DNA from 2 places in the Pseudoalteromonas sp. SR41-7 genome. Region 2 is predicted to be linked to the other one. Evidence: riboswitches for the same ligand, from Rfam matches in the RefSeq annotation. Region 2 holds a riboswitch; the other holds the start of a gene.

Region 1 (7,794 bases), on a different contig from region 2:
GGCGTAATTACATTTCTATTTTTTTTACCTACTTCTTCACGGGCTTGGCGTTTATCAAGCGCGGTAAGTTGTTTATTTTCTTCAAGAGCTGAACACTTTTTACGAAGATCGTCTAATGTCTGTTTACCATCTCCGCCAATTACCTCATTTAAAATACACTGTTTTACAAGCTCAATGTCGTTATCTTGCTCGTTTGTAGCAACTTCTTCTTGTGCGAAGGTAGCGGTACTAATTAAAGCAGAAAGAGTTATCCAGTGGCGCCAGCTCATTGTAATTCCTTGTGAGTTTGGGTTGTTGTATGCGTTAATTTAATTATAACGTCTTTTTACATATGTAACGGTGAACTTTTACTGAATTTGCATTTATAACAGGGTCTATACGTATACAAAGTAAGTATAGATCAAAAGAAAAGCGGCCTAAGCCGCTTTTCTAATGCAAATTAACTATTTTAGTTAATTTATACCAATTTTATTAAAAACATGATCATTCTAGCGTATTAAATAACTCACTAACTACGTTAAAAATTATTTATGTAGAACAACTATGTACCATAATTTTAGCCTTGTTATTAAGCTATTTCCTTATCGCTATAATAGATCACTAATTTAATGCAATTGGTATTACTCTCACGCAATGAGAAGGGTGAGCTAAAGCTCAAATATGTTAGTAAAAAACTTATAAAGCTCGGTACCTTGATTAACACTCGCTGAGGCAAAGTGCAAAATAGCAATTGCATCGCAATCAAGAGTAAGTGTTTGCAATGGTTGCTCACTTAAGTAGCGCTCCATGCGTAAAATATTGGCAATAGGCTCACCAGCTTTAATGTGCCCGCCAAGTGGGGCTAAGTATTCAACCATGCCGCCAATAGGGGCGTAATAAGCAAAGTAGTCATCTAAATTACATGCATAACGAGTCATATTAACTGGCGTATGCGGTGCGTTTTGTAATACGCCTTTGTGATTTAAGTAACTTAAAATGCTGTTTGCATCGTTTAATGCTTCTTTTAAGTCTATTTTTTCTTGGCTGCCTAGCTCTACAGTAAATGCTTCTACAGCTATTGATAATTCGCGACCTTGTCCGCTAAGCGCATCACTTAAATGCCACCATGGGCAAAAGTTAGCTTCATCCATAGCGCCGTCAAAATCACTAGGAATAAGCAATACATGTTCAATATTAAAGTAACGTGCGCTGTCGGTTGCATAGGTTGGGCAGTACAGATGCTTGCTTGAAATAGGGCCTGTGTGTAAATCGAGTACTATATCAGCCTGATGAGCGAGCTTTTGTAAGTTAAGCGCAATGCGTTTACCCGTATTGAGTAAATAAGCAGGGCCGTAAAGTTTGCTATCTACTTCGTCAATAAGTGCCTGTTTGAAGTTACTTTTTAATGTAGCGTCGTCATACTGAGTATGATTTTGTGCAAACTGTGCCACTAAATTTTTATTGTAGTGATACATGCGATTCCAATTAGTGCCCGTAATCGGATCGAACCTGCCAAGGGTAAACTCGCCAGATTTTTGATTACAGCCAATCGGATTTGCATAAGGTACAAGGGTAATATCGCCATTAAGGTTAAGGTGTTTTAATTGCTCAAGCAGCTGAAAAATAACTGCGTTACCTTGCACTTCAGCGCCATGCATATTGGCCTGAATGTAAACACTTGGCCCTGTGCCATCACCTTTTAAACGATACACAGGAATTGTAAGTGGTAAGCCGTTTGCAACTTCCCCTACTACAATGTTCTCTTGGCTAATGTGTGTTGTATTACTCATACTTGTTACCTTAAATAATGGCTGGCATTTTCGGCTTGGCGAACACAGGTAAGTGTACCGTTTTGCAATGTGTACTCAGCAGCTAGCTCATGGCATAAAAAATACGGCATACTTTCGGTAAAACCGTAAGCACCGCATTGGCTAAACACTAGCCAGTCGTGCTCATTTAAATCGCTTGGTAAGTTATGTTCACCCAAGCAATCAAGCGCTGTACAAAGTGGGCCATATAAAGTGACCGCTTGAGTTTTAGCATTGGATTCACGCAGTAATGCAGCAGGAAAGTCCTGGCTGGTAACAGCAGGGCGTAATAAGTGATTTATACCGCCGCTTAAAATTACTTGTTCTTGATTGTAGTTTTGTTTGCGCTCTACTACTGGGTTTGCGTAATGACCGCATTCGCCAACGGCATAGCGACCAAGTTCCATCCATAGCTCTTCTACACCCGCATCATTTTTAATTTTAGCGAGCGCAGCAATCAAGTCATCCCAATCAAGTGTTGCTTCGTTTTGTGTATAAGGAATACCTAAACCGCCACCTAAATCTAAAATTTTAAGGCTAATATTTAAATCGCTGGCAAGTTGGCTAAGAGGTGCAATCATTTGTGACCACAAGTCGCTTAGTTTTTGCGTGCTAAGCATGTTGCCCCACTGAAAGATATGCAAGCCGTCAAATTTAAGCGCAGGGTAGTCAGCTACATTGAGTGCTTGCCATTCATTACAACCCAAACCAAACGGCGTAAGGCTGTCGCCGCCCAGTGGGTTTTTTTCACCTTCAGGCCAACGTAATTGTACACGCAGTAATACTTGTAACTGCGTGTTTTGTAGTTGCGCTTGTTGGTTTAACCAACGTACTTGATTGAGGCTTTCTGCTACGAATATACGCATGCCGCGCTCAATAAAGTGTTTTATTTGTTTAGGGCTTTTTGCAGGCCCTGTGTTGAGCACGCGCTGCGAGCTAATACCTTGTGCTAGTACTTGCTCAAGCTCACCTTTACTTGCTACGTCAAAATTAAAGCCAGCACTGTCTAAGCTTTGAATAATTTTAGACAGTGGGTTTGCTTTTACCGCGTACCACAGTTTTACATCGGTTTGCGCAACTAAACGCGCAAGATGCGTGTTTAGTTGATCTAGGTCGTAAACAAAAAAAGGTGTATCAAGTTGTTGTGTAATCGTATTTACAGCGGTTTTGATAGGCGTGCTCAAAAAGCTCATTATCGTAAAACCTCTTCAAGCAATAACGATGCATCGCTTTTCTCGTCGCGGTATTTAACTATTAACGCACACGACATGCTTAGGCCTTGCTCGCGCGCCCATTCGTTTGATGCAGGGCGAGAGCCCGGTATTACAATCGCGTACTCTGGGATTGGCTCGCCTTTATCTAGTTGGCGCTCGTTTACGCAGTCGTATACTGGAATAGTTGCTGATAAACGCACGCCAGGGGCAAGTACTGCGCCTTTTTTAATGACTACGCCTTCAACAATAATACAGCCTGCACCAATAAATGCGTCATCTTCAACCACTACTGGGCTTGCACCAATTGGCTCAAGTACACCACCAAGCTGAACTGCAGCACTTAAATGTACGTTTTTACCTACTTGTGCACAAGAACCCACCAATGCGTGGCTATCTACCATTGTGCCTTCGTCGATATATGCGCCAATGTTTACATACGCTGGTGGCATAATAATCGTGCCTTTAGCAACATAAGCACCACGGCGAACACTTGAGCCACCTGGTACCATACGGACGCCATCATCAGTACTAAATTCTTGCGGAGCTAGGTTATGTTTATCAACAAAGCCGCCTGCAAATTCAGTATTAGTGCCATTTTTAAAGGCTTCTAAAATGCCTTGCTTTACTTCTACGTTAGCTTGCCATTGGCCGCTTTCGTTTTGTGATGCAGCGCGTACTGCGCCCGATTCTAAATTATTTAATAGTTCTAACCAGCTCATTATAAAAACCTGTATTTAATGCCAAGATAAAATGGTGTTGTTTGCAGTTGTAATGCAATCGGTTTGAGTTAACTCAAGATGTGTTAAAGGTGGACGAAGTTGCGGGCTGCTTAAGCGGCCTTGCAAATGCATCAGTACCTTTACGGGAATAGGGTTTGCGACAGCAAATAGGCTATTAATAGCGCTTGACCACTGGGCAAATAAATTAGGGTGTTGACCACTTAAACTGCGCTTAACAAACTCGTGAGTTTGTTCAGGCCATGCGTTTGCAGCTACCGACACCAAACCTCTTGCGCCAGCTTGAGAAAAATAAGGCATTAGCGCATCGTCGCCACTAAAAATAGCTAAATTAGGCGCCGCTTGGCGGTAAGCTTCAAACTGAGCAATACTACCGCTCGCTTCTTTTAACGCCCATAAGTTTTTATTGTTTTGTAAGTTTTGAATTGTTGCCGCTGGGATGCTAACAGCGCTTCGACCTGGTACGTTATAAAGCATACATGGGTGAGCGCTTGCATTTAGTAGGCTTTCAAACCAATGAGTTTGACCTACAGCGCCAGGCTTTGCATAAAGCGGTGAGCCAAGTAAAAAGCTATGAATTGGGAGTGTATTACAGTAGTTAACCCACTCAATTTGTTGCTTTAAGTTACTACCGCCCACAGCTACCATGAGTGGTACTGTTGGTTTTAGCTGGCATACGTGCTCAACAATGGCTTGTTGCTCTTTTAGCGTTAGTGCTAAACCTTCGCCCGTACTGCCAAGTAGCAAAATACCGTTATGTGCCGCTTCTTGATCGCTAACCAGCTTAGTTAACGTGTTGTAGTCAACATCGCCGTGTTGATCAAATGGCGTAACGAGCGCGGTCCACAGTGAGTAGTCGTTTAAATTGAAGTTGTTGATCATCTCTCACGAACTTATAATTTGTACCAATTTTATTAAAAACGTGATCATTTTAGCGATAACTAATTTAATGTAATTGGTATTATTCGAAGAGTTAAAAAGCTTTATGGAAGGAGCCGCATTAACGTCGTTCGAACTAATAATTCGAAGAGCGAATGGGCTTAAAATAATAGGGCGCACGGCCTTAATATTTAAGACCAGAAGCTCTCCACCAAACTAACAAGCTGCTTTTTATAAACAGCTATTGGTGACAGTCGCTAGGGTTCAACCTAGTCGCCCGAAATAAACACCTCGCAAAAGTGGTTACTTCTCGGCGTTAATTCCCCTCACGTATGCTTACTGGAGTTTGCGCTCCTAACATACGCTACCTGAATAACGCACCTCTTCTAGCCCTTTGCACCTGTTTATAGAGTAAAACTTACAAACCTGTGCAATTTAAATAGGGTAATTACGGCGATTAAAGCATTTTAGCCGTCTAGGTGTCAAGCGACTAAATACAGATTAATTCATCGAAAAGAGGGGTGGTTACGTATTAGGTGCTTTTCTCGTACACTAGCAATATAAGTAGTGAGGTATTTAATTAGTATGGAAAAATTTAGCGATATTTATAAGCGAGCGGTAGAGCGAAAAGGCTCTGAAAAAATGCTTAAGTTATTACTTGCAAAACCGCTATCTAAAAAACAACTAAGCACGTTAAGTGACGACGATTGGCTTGAAGAATTTACTCGAAAAGTATTTCAAAGCGGCTTTTATTGGTCAGTCATAAATAATAAGTGGGCAGGCTTTAGAGAGGTTTTTTGGGATTTTAGCGTTGATAAGTTATTAATGATGCCACCCGATATGCTGGAGCAAAAAGCAACGGATGAGCGCATTGTTCGTAACTATAAAAAAGTAAAAACAATTACCGAAAATGCTTACATGATCCACGAAATAGCAGGGGAACATGGCAGTTTTAGTCAGTTTATCGCTAATTGGCCAACAGACGATATTATTGGTTTGTGGGCGTATTTAAAAAAACATGGTTCGCGTTTAGGCGGAAATACAGGGCCTTACGCGTTGCGAGCACTTGGTAAAGATACATTTTTACTATCACGCGATGTAGAGAATTATTTGCGTGCCCATAAAATTATAGACGGCGGCTTACAAACTAAAAAGTCACTAAATGCAGCCCAAGCTTTTTTTAACGAAATGCAAAAGCAAAGCGGCTTAAGTATGCAAGAGTTAAGCTTAATTGTTGCTTATGGCGTAGGTGACAACCGTGTTGGTATAAGTCAGCAACAATAGGAATTACCATGAAATTAGTGCCAAGATACACAGATGTTGCAGAAAACTTCGCGATAGAAGATTTCCCTGCAAGTGTCGCCTCTCCTCAGTTATTGCTGTGGAACGAGAGTTTAGCAAAAGAGTTTAATATTAACGTTGCGGCTGGTTTGCGTGCCAGCACTTTTAGCGGTAACGAAAAACAGGCGATTCCTGCAGTAGCACTTGGTTACTCTGGGCACCAATTTGGACATTTTTCACCACGCTTAGGCGATGGACGAGCGCACTTACTGGGCGCTATTAGTGATGATGAAAACCAGTTATGGGATATTCAATTAAAAGGCTCTGGTGCTACTCCTTACTCAAGAGGTGGGGATGGACGTTGTGCTCTTGGTCCTGCTATTCGTGAATACGTAATGAGCGAAGCAATGCATACACTGGGAGTTAAAACCACACGCTGCTTAGCGGTTGTTGGTAGTGGTGAAACGGTTTATCGTAATCCGCCACAAGCAGGGGCTATCGTTACGCGTGTAGCAACGAGTCATATTCGTGTTGGCTCGTTTCAATATTTAGCGACGCAAGGCGATGTTGAAGGGCTTAAAAATTTAGCCGATTTAGCTATAGAGCGGCACTACCCAGAAATAACCGATACAGGTTCGCAGCGATACTTAGCATTTTTAGGCGCTGTGATTAAAAACCAAGTTAAGCTAGTTGTGAGCTGGATGCGTGTTGGCTTTATTCACGGAGTAATGAATACAGATAATACGCTAGTTAGCGGAGAGACTATTGATTACGGCCCGTGTGCCATGATGAATAGCTTTGATTTTGATACCGTATTTAGCTCTATAGACAAACAAGGCCGCTATGCATTCGGTAATCAACCTAATATAGCTAACTGGAACTGCGCACGCTTAGCTGAGAGTTTAATACCGCTTATTAGCGATGATGACGAGCAAGCAGTTTTATTAATGACGCCATTTATTAATAGTTTTGCTGAGCAGTTTAATGCTGAGTTTACGGCTATGTGGGCACAAAAACTGGGTTTAACTGAATCTAGCGATAGTAGTGGCGAGTTAATAGCAGAGCTGTTAACGCTATTAAAAGATAATCAGCTCGACTACACCAATACCTTTGATGCGCTTACTGAATCCTTAAAAGGAGAAAAAAGCGTACCTGAGTCGCTAATTGAATGGAGAGCTAAGTGGGTAAGTTTAACTGACGATAATAGTTATGAAGTAATGAGAGCTGCAAATCCTCGTGTAATACCGCGTAATCATGTGATCGAAGAAATAATTGCACAATATAACGCTACAGGGTCTAGTGAGTTGCTACATCGCTTTATAAAAATAGCCAGCAATCCATATTCTAACAGTGAAGAGTTATCAGAGTTTTGCTCTCCACCGACGAATGATAATGACTACCAGACTTTTTGTGGTACTTAATACTTAACTTTAAATATAACCACATGATTAAAAAGAGTCATTTTTTAATCAAACATGCGCATATACCTAGGGGAATGCTAATTCTGGTGGTATTATGCGCACAATTAAAACCAAGCAATATTTCTTTGCATTTATAAGTGCATTTAATTTAATTGCTCTTACATTCCTTGCTAAGTACTAATTTACAAAAAACTACTATATTTATTTTTCAATAAAGTTTTAATTTCGCCTATAGTAAGTGGATGTGTGTTGCGACAAGGCATAGAAAAAAGTAATAAACTTTATTTTTCGTTAAGTATTGATTAACAAAGGCTCAGTTAGTCTATATAAAACTGATTGAGCTAGTATCGATTAGCTACAATTTAAAATTGTTCAAATGGGAAGAAAACAATGAAATTAAAATCACTTACAATTGCAATCGCGTTGGCTGCAACTAGCGCATCTACATTCGCTGCTGATAAAGAAGAAGGTTTCT
Region 2 (7,794 bases):
CAATAAAATAAACCAGTAAAAAAGCACCGCCGCCATGGTTGGCCGCTTGCGTAGGAAAACCCCAAATATTACCCAAACCCACTGCTGCGCCAGCAGCGGCTAAAACAAAACCAAGTCGGCTTTGAAACCCATCACGCACTTGTGCCATACATCTACAAATCTGTTATTATTTTGATTATTGTGAATTAAACCATATTTCATGCCAGCTGAGTAATAAAATTGTACCCAGCCTTTGTTAGTGGCGCTAACCGCTCACAATATCAGCGACTTCTTTTGCTTTAGGGCTTTTATGACTGAACACTATTTTAAAAACGCCTTGAGTATTACTTCAACTCAATTGGCAAACTTGTCTTTAGCGAGTAACAGCATTTTATTATTTAATGCTAAAACACTTGAGCTTAGTGACTTTAATTTGCCCGATTGCTTAAGCCCGTTTGAGTTAAACATTATAAACCGCCGTAAAAGCCCACAAGCTAAGCAAGAGTATTTAGCTACGCGGTTATTGTTAAAACACCTTATTAAAGTAACTCAGCCGCAACATACGCATGTACCCCTTAATAAAATGAGTACCGAATTTGACGAAGCAAGCTCAAAGCTGCAAATACATGTGAGTGGTGATGTTATAAATACCTGTATTTCGCACTCGCATGGTTTAGTTGGGGTCGCGCTAAATTTTGATAGAAGTGAGTTTGGTTTTGATATTGAAAAAGTAAGCCTAAAGCGCCCGTTTGAAAAGCTTGCTAAGCATTTTTATCATAATGATGAAATTACACTTATCACCAAGCCCACTAATACCCAAGCCCAAGCAGATACATTTTTTAGAATTTGGACATTAAAAGAGTCACTTGCTAAAGCCACCAGCCGCCCTATTGCAAAATTACTTAGCCCTAATGTGTTTGACGAATTAAATAGTGCAAAGCTGAGTGCTTGCAGTAATCGCGTTACTGTAGTTGATAGCAGTGACAGTAATGTTTGTTTTGATGTGAGTGTGGTGCATAAAAAAAGCACCGACTGGCGATGCTTTTTATTAAATGACTTTATTAATTAATTTTGTTAAGTGATTTTACTAGGTAATTCTCCTGAATAACCGTTATTTACGCAGCAAAATCATTTTCTAATAAACGGCTATGAATAGACTGTACTACGTTATCTGACTCAGTTTGCTCTACTAAAAAGCACAGGTTGTGCTTACTAGCACCGTGACAAATTAATCGAATGTTAAAGTCTTTTAGTACACTCATTAAGTTCATTTCGTGTTGGCGTAATTGAATCTCAGAGCCAATAAGTGCCACCAATGTTAGGTTGTTTTCTACCGAAACATGGCAAAACTCTGCAAGCTTATCTAGGCATTCTTGATCAAGCTCTGGGCGCGAGGCGTTTTGCGCGTTATCAAGCGTTATAGCCACACTGATTTCTGATGTAGTTACCAAATCTACCGATATATTGTATTCACTTAATAGTGTAAATACGCGTGCTAAAAAGCCGCTTGCTAGTAGCATTTCTGGGCTTTTAAGCGTAAGCAATATTTGGTTTTTACGTTGCGTTACTGCGCGTATACCTGGTTGCTGCGATTTTTCGCGCTCAATCCACGTACCGCCACGCTCTGGCTCGCGGCTAGAACCTACAAACACGTTAATGTGGCTACGGCTCGCTGGTAGAATAGTTGCTGGGTGTAATACTTTTGCGCCAAAGGTTGCCATTTCAGCGGCTTCGTCAAAACTTAAGCGTGCAATAGGCGTCGCTTTTGCGCACAAACGCGGGTCGGTGCTAAAAATGCCCACTACGTCGGTCCAAATATGCACACTTTTAGCGTTAATCGCTTCAGCTAGTAATGCAGCGCTGTAGTCTGAACCACCACGTCCTAGCGTTGTGGTGTGACCGTATTCGTCACTACCAATAAATCCCTGAGTTACAATTACTTGAGCGTCTAATAACGGAATTAAATGCTCTTTAGCAGCTTGCGCTGTGGCTGCAACATTGGGCGTTGCTTTACCAAATTGGCTGTCGGTTTTAAGCACCTTGCGCACATCAAAGCGATCGGCATTTAAACCTTGTAAACGCAGTACCTGAGCAAACAAATACGACGATAAACGCTCACCAAAGCTAAGTAGCTCGTCGTGTTGCTGATCGGTTGTTAGTGGCTCTTGAGCCAATGTTTGAAATGCTTTTAGGGTTTCGTTAAAGCCAACCGCTAAATCGGCATCTAGCGATAATTCATCTAAAATAGTTTGTTGAATAGCAAGCACGCCATTTATGTGTTCTTGGCGCTCACTAGGAGTAATGCTTGATTTACACAGTGCAACTAAGTGATTAGTTACGCCGGCACTGGCGCTCACGGCAACAATACGTACGCTTTTATCTGCAACAATAATTTCGCTACAGCGACTCATCGCTTCAAAATTTGCAACACTTGTTCCACCAAATTTGGCAACGATGTAATCTGATTTTGCGCCTGATACTGTTTGTGGCACTGATTGGGTAGTCATTTAGTCTCCTTTCGCGGTATCCAAACCGCAATAAAACAAGAAGAACTTGGCAAAGGAATGCTTGAAGATAAGTCCACTGCCAGAAGCTCTCCACCTATATTGGTGACAGTTTTGAGGATTCAGCCCCATAAACCGAAAAACAATGACGACGTACCATTATTTTCCTCGGCGAGTACTTCCCTCCTTAATGATCATCGGCTTTCGTCGCCTAACATTAAGTACCTAAGTATCGCACCTCTTCTGAATGCTTTATTAACCAGTGGCTAATAAAACAAAACCCCACTAAGTAGCGGGGCTTTGAAAGTTATCGTTTAGACGTCTAGCTGTCAAGCATTTAATAATTTATGAGTTAAATAAAACTGCCCATGTAATACGAGCCCGCATATCCAACCGTGTAACAAATTAATAAATGCAGCGATAAACGCAAGTAGCTCATAAAGGTAAGCGCTTTAACTTTACTCATGGCAATAATGCCCGCAGCCGAACCAATAATAAGCATTGAACCGCCCACACCCGTTGCATACGTAAACGACAACCAATGTTGTTGGCTCATTACTATATTGGCTTTTAATAATGCAGCGGTAAGCGGTACGTTATCGACCCCAGCTGATAATATGCCCATTAAGTAGTTTGCGTATTCTGGTGCCATTACCGTGTATAGGTCGGTAAATTTACTCAACATACCAATTTCTTTAAGTGCGCCAACAAGTAAAAGTACACCTACAAAAAACAATAATGTGTCGTATTCTATATCGCGAACAAAATCGATTATGTCTTTGTTTATGTCTTTTTTGCGCATTAAAAATTGCGCCACTAAAAACATCACTGATAAGCCAAACAAAAAGGTTAATAAAGGCGGTACGCTGTAAATTACACTCAACGTAAGTGTGCTCACTACGGTAGATAAAAATATAACAGCAATGGTTATGTCGGTTTTTTCAATGCGGGTTTTACCTGCACTAGCAAACTCAACACGCCCTTTCATACCTATAGACAGTAACGCAGCAAGCAGCATAACGCTTGCAAGTGCTGGCGCTATAAGTAGTAATAAATGAGCAATGGTTACTTTGCCATCTAAAAATATCATTAGTGTGGTTACGTCACCTGTTATTAGCGATACCCCACCTGAGTTCACTCCAAACACAATAAGCGTGGCGTATTTAACGAGCTTTTTAGGTTCAAGCTTTAACGACATAACAACCGCAAGCGATATAAGCGTCGCTGTTACGTTATCTGAAATCGACGAAAACAAAAACGCAAAACCACCCACCAAAAACATGAGCTTTTTTTCGCTAATACTTTTTGGCATAACACGGTGCACAATATTTTCTATAAACCCCTTTGAATTTAAATACGCGACAAAGGTCATTGCAGCCATTAAAAATAGCCATAATGAGGCAATTTCTAAAATATTTTCATTTAAAAGATGTTGAATCGTATCGGGGCTTTGCCCGTGTAGGGGGTATATAAAAAGAAGAATCCAGCAAAGCGTACCAAAAAACAGCGTGGTTTTAGCTTTATTGACATGGATTATATCTTCTATAACGATCAGTAAAAATGCAATCGCTATCAGGGTTAGAATAATCGAGGAAACCATGGTAGTTAAACAACCTTTGATATAGTTTTAAAGAACACACAAATAACATTCCATTTCATGTGCCTATTTTCGGCGCGAATTTTAGCACTGCCTCTATGCAAAAACTATTATTAAATGGTCTTAAAAACGAATACTATATACAGACAAGGTTAATTAAAAATACGTAATAATGAGTCTTCTAAAAGAACTCAATAATAAAATACTAGGATGTTGTAACCCCTTATGATCCCAGCTAAAAAGCTGCTAAACACCATAACCGAACATTGGGGTGTATTAGAGCTATTATTTAAACGTTTTAAAATGGCTGACTTTAGTCTAAAAGACGTACAAAACGCGATTAAGCAAAAGCAGCCTACGTGGTCAAACGAACGCATTTATAAAGAAACAAATCGTTTGTTAAACCAAGATATTTTAATTCCACTGGCTAAATCCTCTCAGCTTGAAATAAATCGTGCTATTGCCGATTTTGCTACTTTTTTACTGCAAGAAGAGCATTTAGGTTTAGCACAAGAAATTAGCGTATTAGTAGAGGACCTGGCTCGTTTAGGTAACCGCCTAGATAACGCTGGCGAAATAGAAGACTTTGACGACTTACGCCGCTACAGCCGCATTATGGATGATCGGGTGCGTAAAATAATGAAGCTTTATACGCACAACGAAAACGCTATTTTAAACATTGTTGAACAAGCCAAATCAAATAATGCAGTGCAATCGCTGCAAAAGCGTTATAAAGCAGTAATAGAAGCCTTTGACGAATACATAGAGCCAATGCTTGAAATGGTTGATATTCGTGGTGAGTTTCATGCATGTTTTACCCTCATTGAAGAGCAAATAAGTAATCAAATACTGTACATTGAGCGCTCAGGTAAAGCGTATAACGACAAACGTATGCTGGAGCAATTACGTACCCGTATACTCGAAATGCATTTAATGGGCCGAGAAAGCTTACGTAAAAGTGCCGATATGCTTATGCCACTGCGTGAGGAGCTACGTCGTAATAACTTAATTACTCGCCAAGCAGCCAAAGTACTTGGGCTTGTACGTAAAAATGGCGTAGACAATATGCTAAGTGCTGTGCAGCCACATTTTGTGAGCGACGCGCAGCGATATTCGCTTGGTCAGCAACGCCATATTGTGGCTTACATGGCAAGCTTGGTTGAATTTGAACACGAAGAATACCAATTGCCTGACCAGCAAGACGTGCCTGCATTTGTTACGCCTAATATTCCTGACTACAACGATGTTAAAACCAGCTTTGCTAAGCGCTTTAATAAAAAACGCAAAAAGCCGCAGCCCTTGCTGCAATTTTTAGATGAAAGCTATCCAGATCTCGATGCCGACGAAATGCTATTTTTGTATCAAAAATTAGTCAGCGACAGCGATATTAAAATAATTCAAAGCGATGAAAAAGCCCGCGTAAAAATTGCCGGTCAGCACTTTTCTTTATATCCATTTAATTCAGAGCCTCAGCCAGATTCAAAGGCAGGTAAATAAACCATGACACACATAAACTTAGACGAGCTAACCCATCTACAAGCCATTAATAAAAAATTAGTAGCGGGTTATCACATTTGCGAGCAAGACAACGTAATGTGGCAAGAGCTTGACCAACACATAGAAGACTACACCGCCCTATTTACCGCCCTAGGTAACGATTTAAAACACGATAGCCGTGGCTTTTATTATTTTGGTAGCGACGAAAGCACACCCAATATGGGCAAAATATCTCGCGCTATCGCGCTCACCATTTACATTTTAATTGAGCACTACGCCAATACGGGTAAAGACCCAATGCGCGCATTGTTTGACGACGTAAACGATTTAGAGCTTATGCAAACGCTGGTGCAAATTAACAAACATTTGTTTGATCAGCTTGAGATATTTTCGGGATCGGATTTGCGTAAAGACGTTTACCTGCGCATGGTGCGCTTAGGTTTAGCCCGTGAAGTAGAAGGCGGCTTTATGCTTCAAGCGCCAATTCACCGCTACATAGATGCACTCATGGAAGTAAACGAAGAAACCTACATTACAGAGGACGAGGAATGAAAAATCTATACGGACTAAGCAAACTCGCCCTACTTAACACCGCAGGCTATGCAAAATGTGTGATCCCGCTTGATAAAAGCAGCTCTATTTGCGCGCCCAATAACACCGGTAAAAGCTCGGTTATTAACGCCCTGCAGTTTCCGCTTATTAACGATTTGCGCTTAACAGAATGGGACGGACACGATTTAGATGAAACCCGTAAGTTTTATTTTTCATCCGATCAGTCCTACATTTTACTAGAAGCTAACTTGCCTCATGGCTCGGTAGTAATAGGTGTTGCAGGACTTGGTAAAATTGCCGGTTACGCGCATCAGTACTTTTGTTATCAAGGTAAGCTTGATTTAGAGCAGTATACGCAAGGTAAAACTATTATTAAATTTACCAAGCTGTTCAACCATTTAAAATCGCTTAACTACAACCCTATTGAGTTAAAAGCACAAGAGTTAAACGCGCTGTTGACTGGCGGCGCAACGCCTTTTGACGGCGACATTAACCTAAAAATGATCCCGCTAAATAATGTACAAGACTCTTCTATTTATAAAGAAATATTTAGACGTATTCTTAACTTACATAAATTGGGCGCAAGCGACGTAAAACGCTTTATGCTACGCGTGTTTGAACGCCATATGTCGAACTCTAAGGTCGACTTTTATGAAGTATGGCGTCGCTCGTTTGATAAAGTAAACCGCTCAAAACGCGAATTAAAAGCCCTTGAGTCAATGCAAGAGCCAATAGCAGCGCTTGAATCAATGCTTGAAAACCAAACCGTGCTTAAAGGTAAATTAGCCGCATACGCACCTAAAATTGACCAAGCACTGATTGATTTTGATACCTATCAAGAATCGCAACTTAATGAGCTGGGTATAGCCCTTGAAGATATAGAGCACGAAAAACACGAGTTTGAGCAAAAACAAAGCCTATACGTACAGCAATCGCGTGATATAGAGCGCAGACAAACTCAAATTGAGCAGTGGTTTTTAGATTACGATGCGCTTAAAAGCGAGTTTGAACTGGTAAATAAAGCCACGCTTAAAACCAGCCTGACTCAATTAAAGCAAGATTACGAGTCGCTTTCGCACTCTATAACCAGCGCACAAGGGCAAAGCCTACACACGCTTGACTACCGCATTAGCGAAACACAAAAACAAATTAAGAGCTTAAAGCTACAACTTAAAAACCTTGAGTTTAATTTGTTTACCCGTATGCGCGAAGACCTCTCGTTAAAAGAAGTAGAGGAAATATCGCGGATTTTAAACCCTGATATTCTCTCATTTGCGACCACCACTAATGGCGATATAACCATTGATGACGAAGACGCGTTTGGGGAATTTTTATCGCTGTTAAGTGAAAACGTTAAAGGCGGCGTATTAACGCTACCAGGTGCGAGCATTAAGCTTAAAAAGCTCTCGCCTGTGCAAATGCAAAGCGGCGAAAACAAAGAGCAATTAACCGCTCAGTTAAATGCTCTTGAGCATTCACTTAAAGAGTTTAAGCAACAGCGCGATGTTGCTGCAAACGTTGCCGACAAACAAAAAGAAAAAGACGAATTATACGATGAGCTAATGAGCCTCGAGGGCGCCCTAAAACGTTTAGAGCAGTTTGAGGTAATGCAGCAGTCGGTTGAAGCGCAAGCCATGCTAAAAGAGCAGTTATTAGCTGAGCGCG

Evidence for each region. A riboswitch is a leader RNA that binds a small molecule or an ion and turns the genes downstream of it on or off. The one in region 2 is predicted to bind lysine.
Region 1: linked by a shared signal. The riboswitch ahead of dapA (4-hydroxy-tetrahydrodipicolinate synthase) and the one ahead of lysC (lysine-sensitive aspartokinase 3) in region 2 are both predicted to bind lysine.

The regions. Positions count from the first base shown of each region.
Region 1 covers NZ_JACJEF010000010.1:49,666-57,459, forward strand. The annotation lists gene H5092_RS14120 (phospholipase A) at 1-269, opposite strand, end outside; gene H5092_RS14125 (succinylglutamate desuccinylase/aspartoacylase family protein) at 648-1,769, opposite strand; gene H5092_RS14130 (PLP-dependent decarboxylase) at 1,775-2,980, opposite strand; gene H5092_RS14135 (2,3,4,5-tetrahydropyridine-2,6-dicarboxylate N-succinyltransferase) at 2,980-3,720, opposite strand; gene dapA (4-hydroxy-tetrahydrodipicolinate synthase) at 3,736-4,620, opposite strand; lysine riboswitch at 4,811-5,011, opposite strand; gene H5092_RS14145 (DNA-3-methyladenine glycosylase I) at 5,203-5,901, shown strand; gene H5092_RS14150 (YdiU family protein) at 5,910-7,319, shown strand; gene H5092_RS14155 (OmpA family protein) at 7,710-7,794, shown strand, end outside.
Region 2 covers NZ_JACJEF010000009.1:108,707-116,500, reverse strand. The annotation lists gene H5092_RS13575 (sodium-dependent transporter) at 1-148, opposite strand, end outside; gene H5092_RS13570 (4'-phosphopantetheinyl transferase superfamily protein) at 290-1,048, shown strand; gene lysC (lysine-sensitive aspartokinase 3) at 1,095-2,486, opposite strand; lysine riboswitch at 2,562-2,734, opposite strand; gene nhaD (sodium:proton antiporter NhaD) at 2,836-4,083, opposite strand; gene H5092_RS13555 (hypothetical protein) at 4,306-5,577, shown strand; gene H5092_RS13550 (condensin complex protein MksE) at 5,581-6,129, shown strand; gene H5092_RS13545 (ATPase) at 6,126-7,794, shown strand, end outside.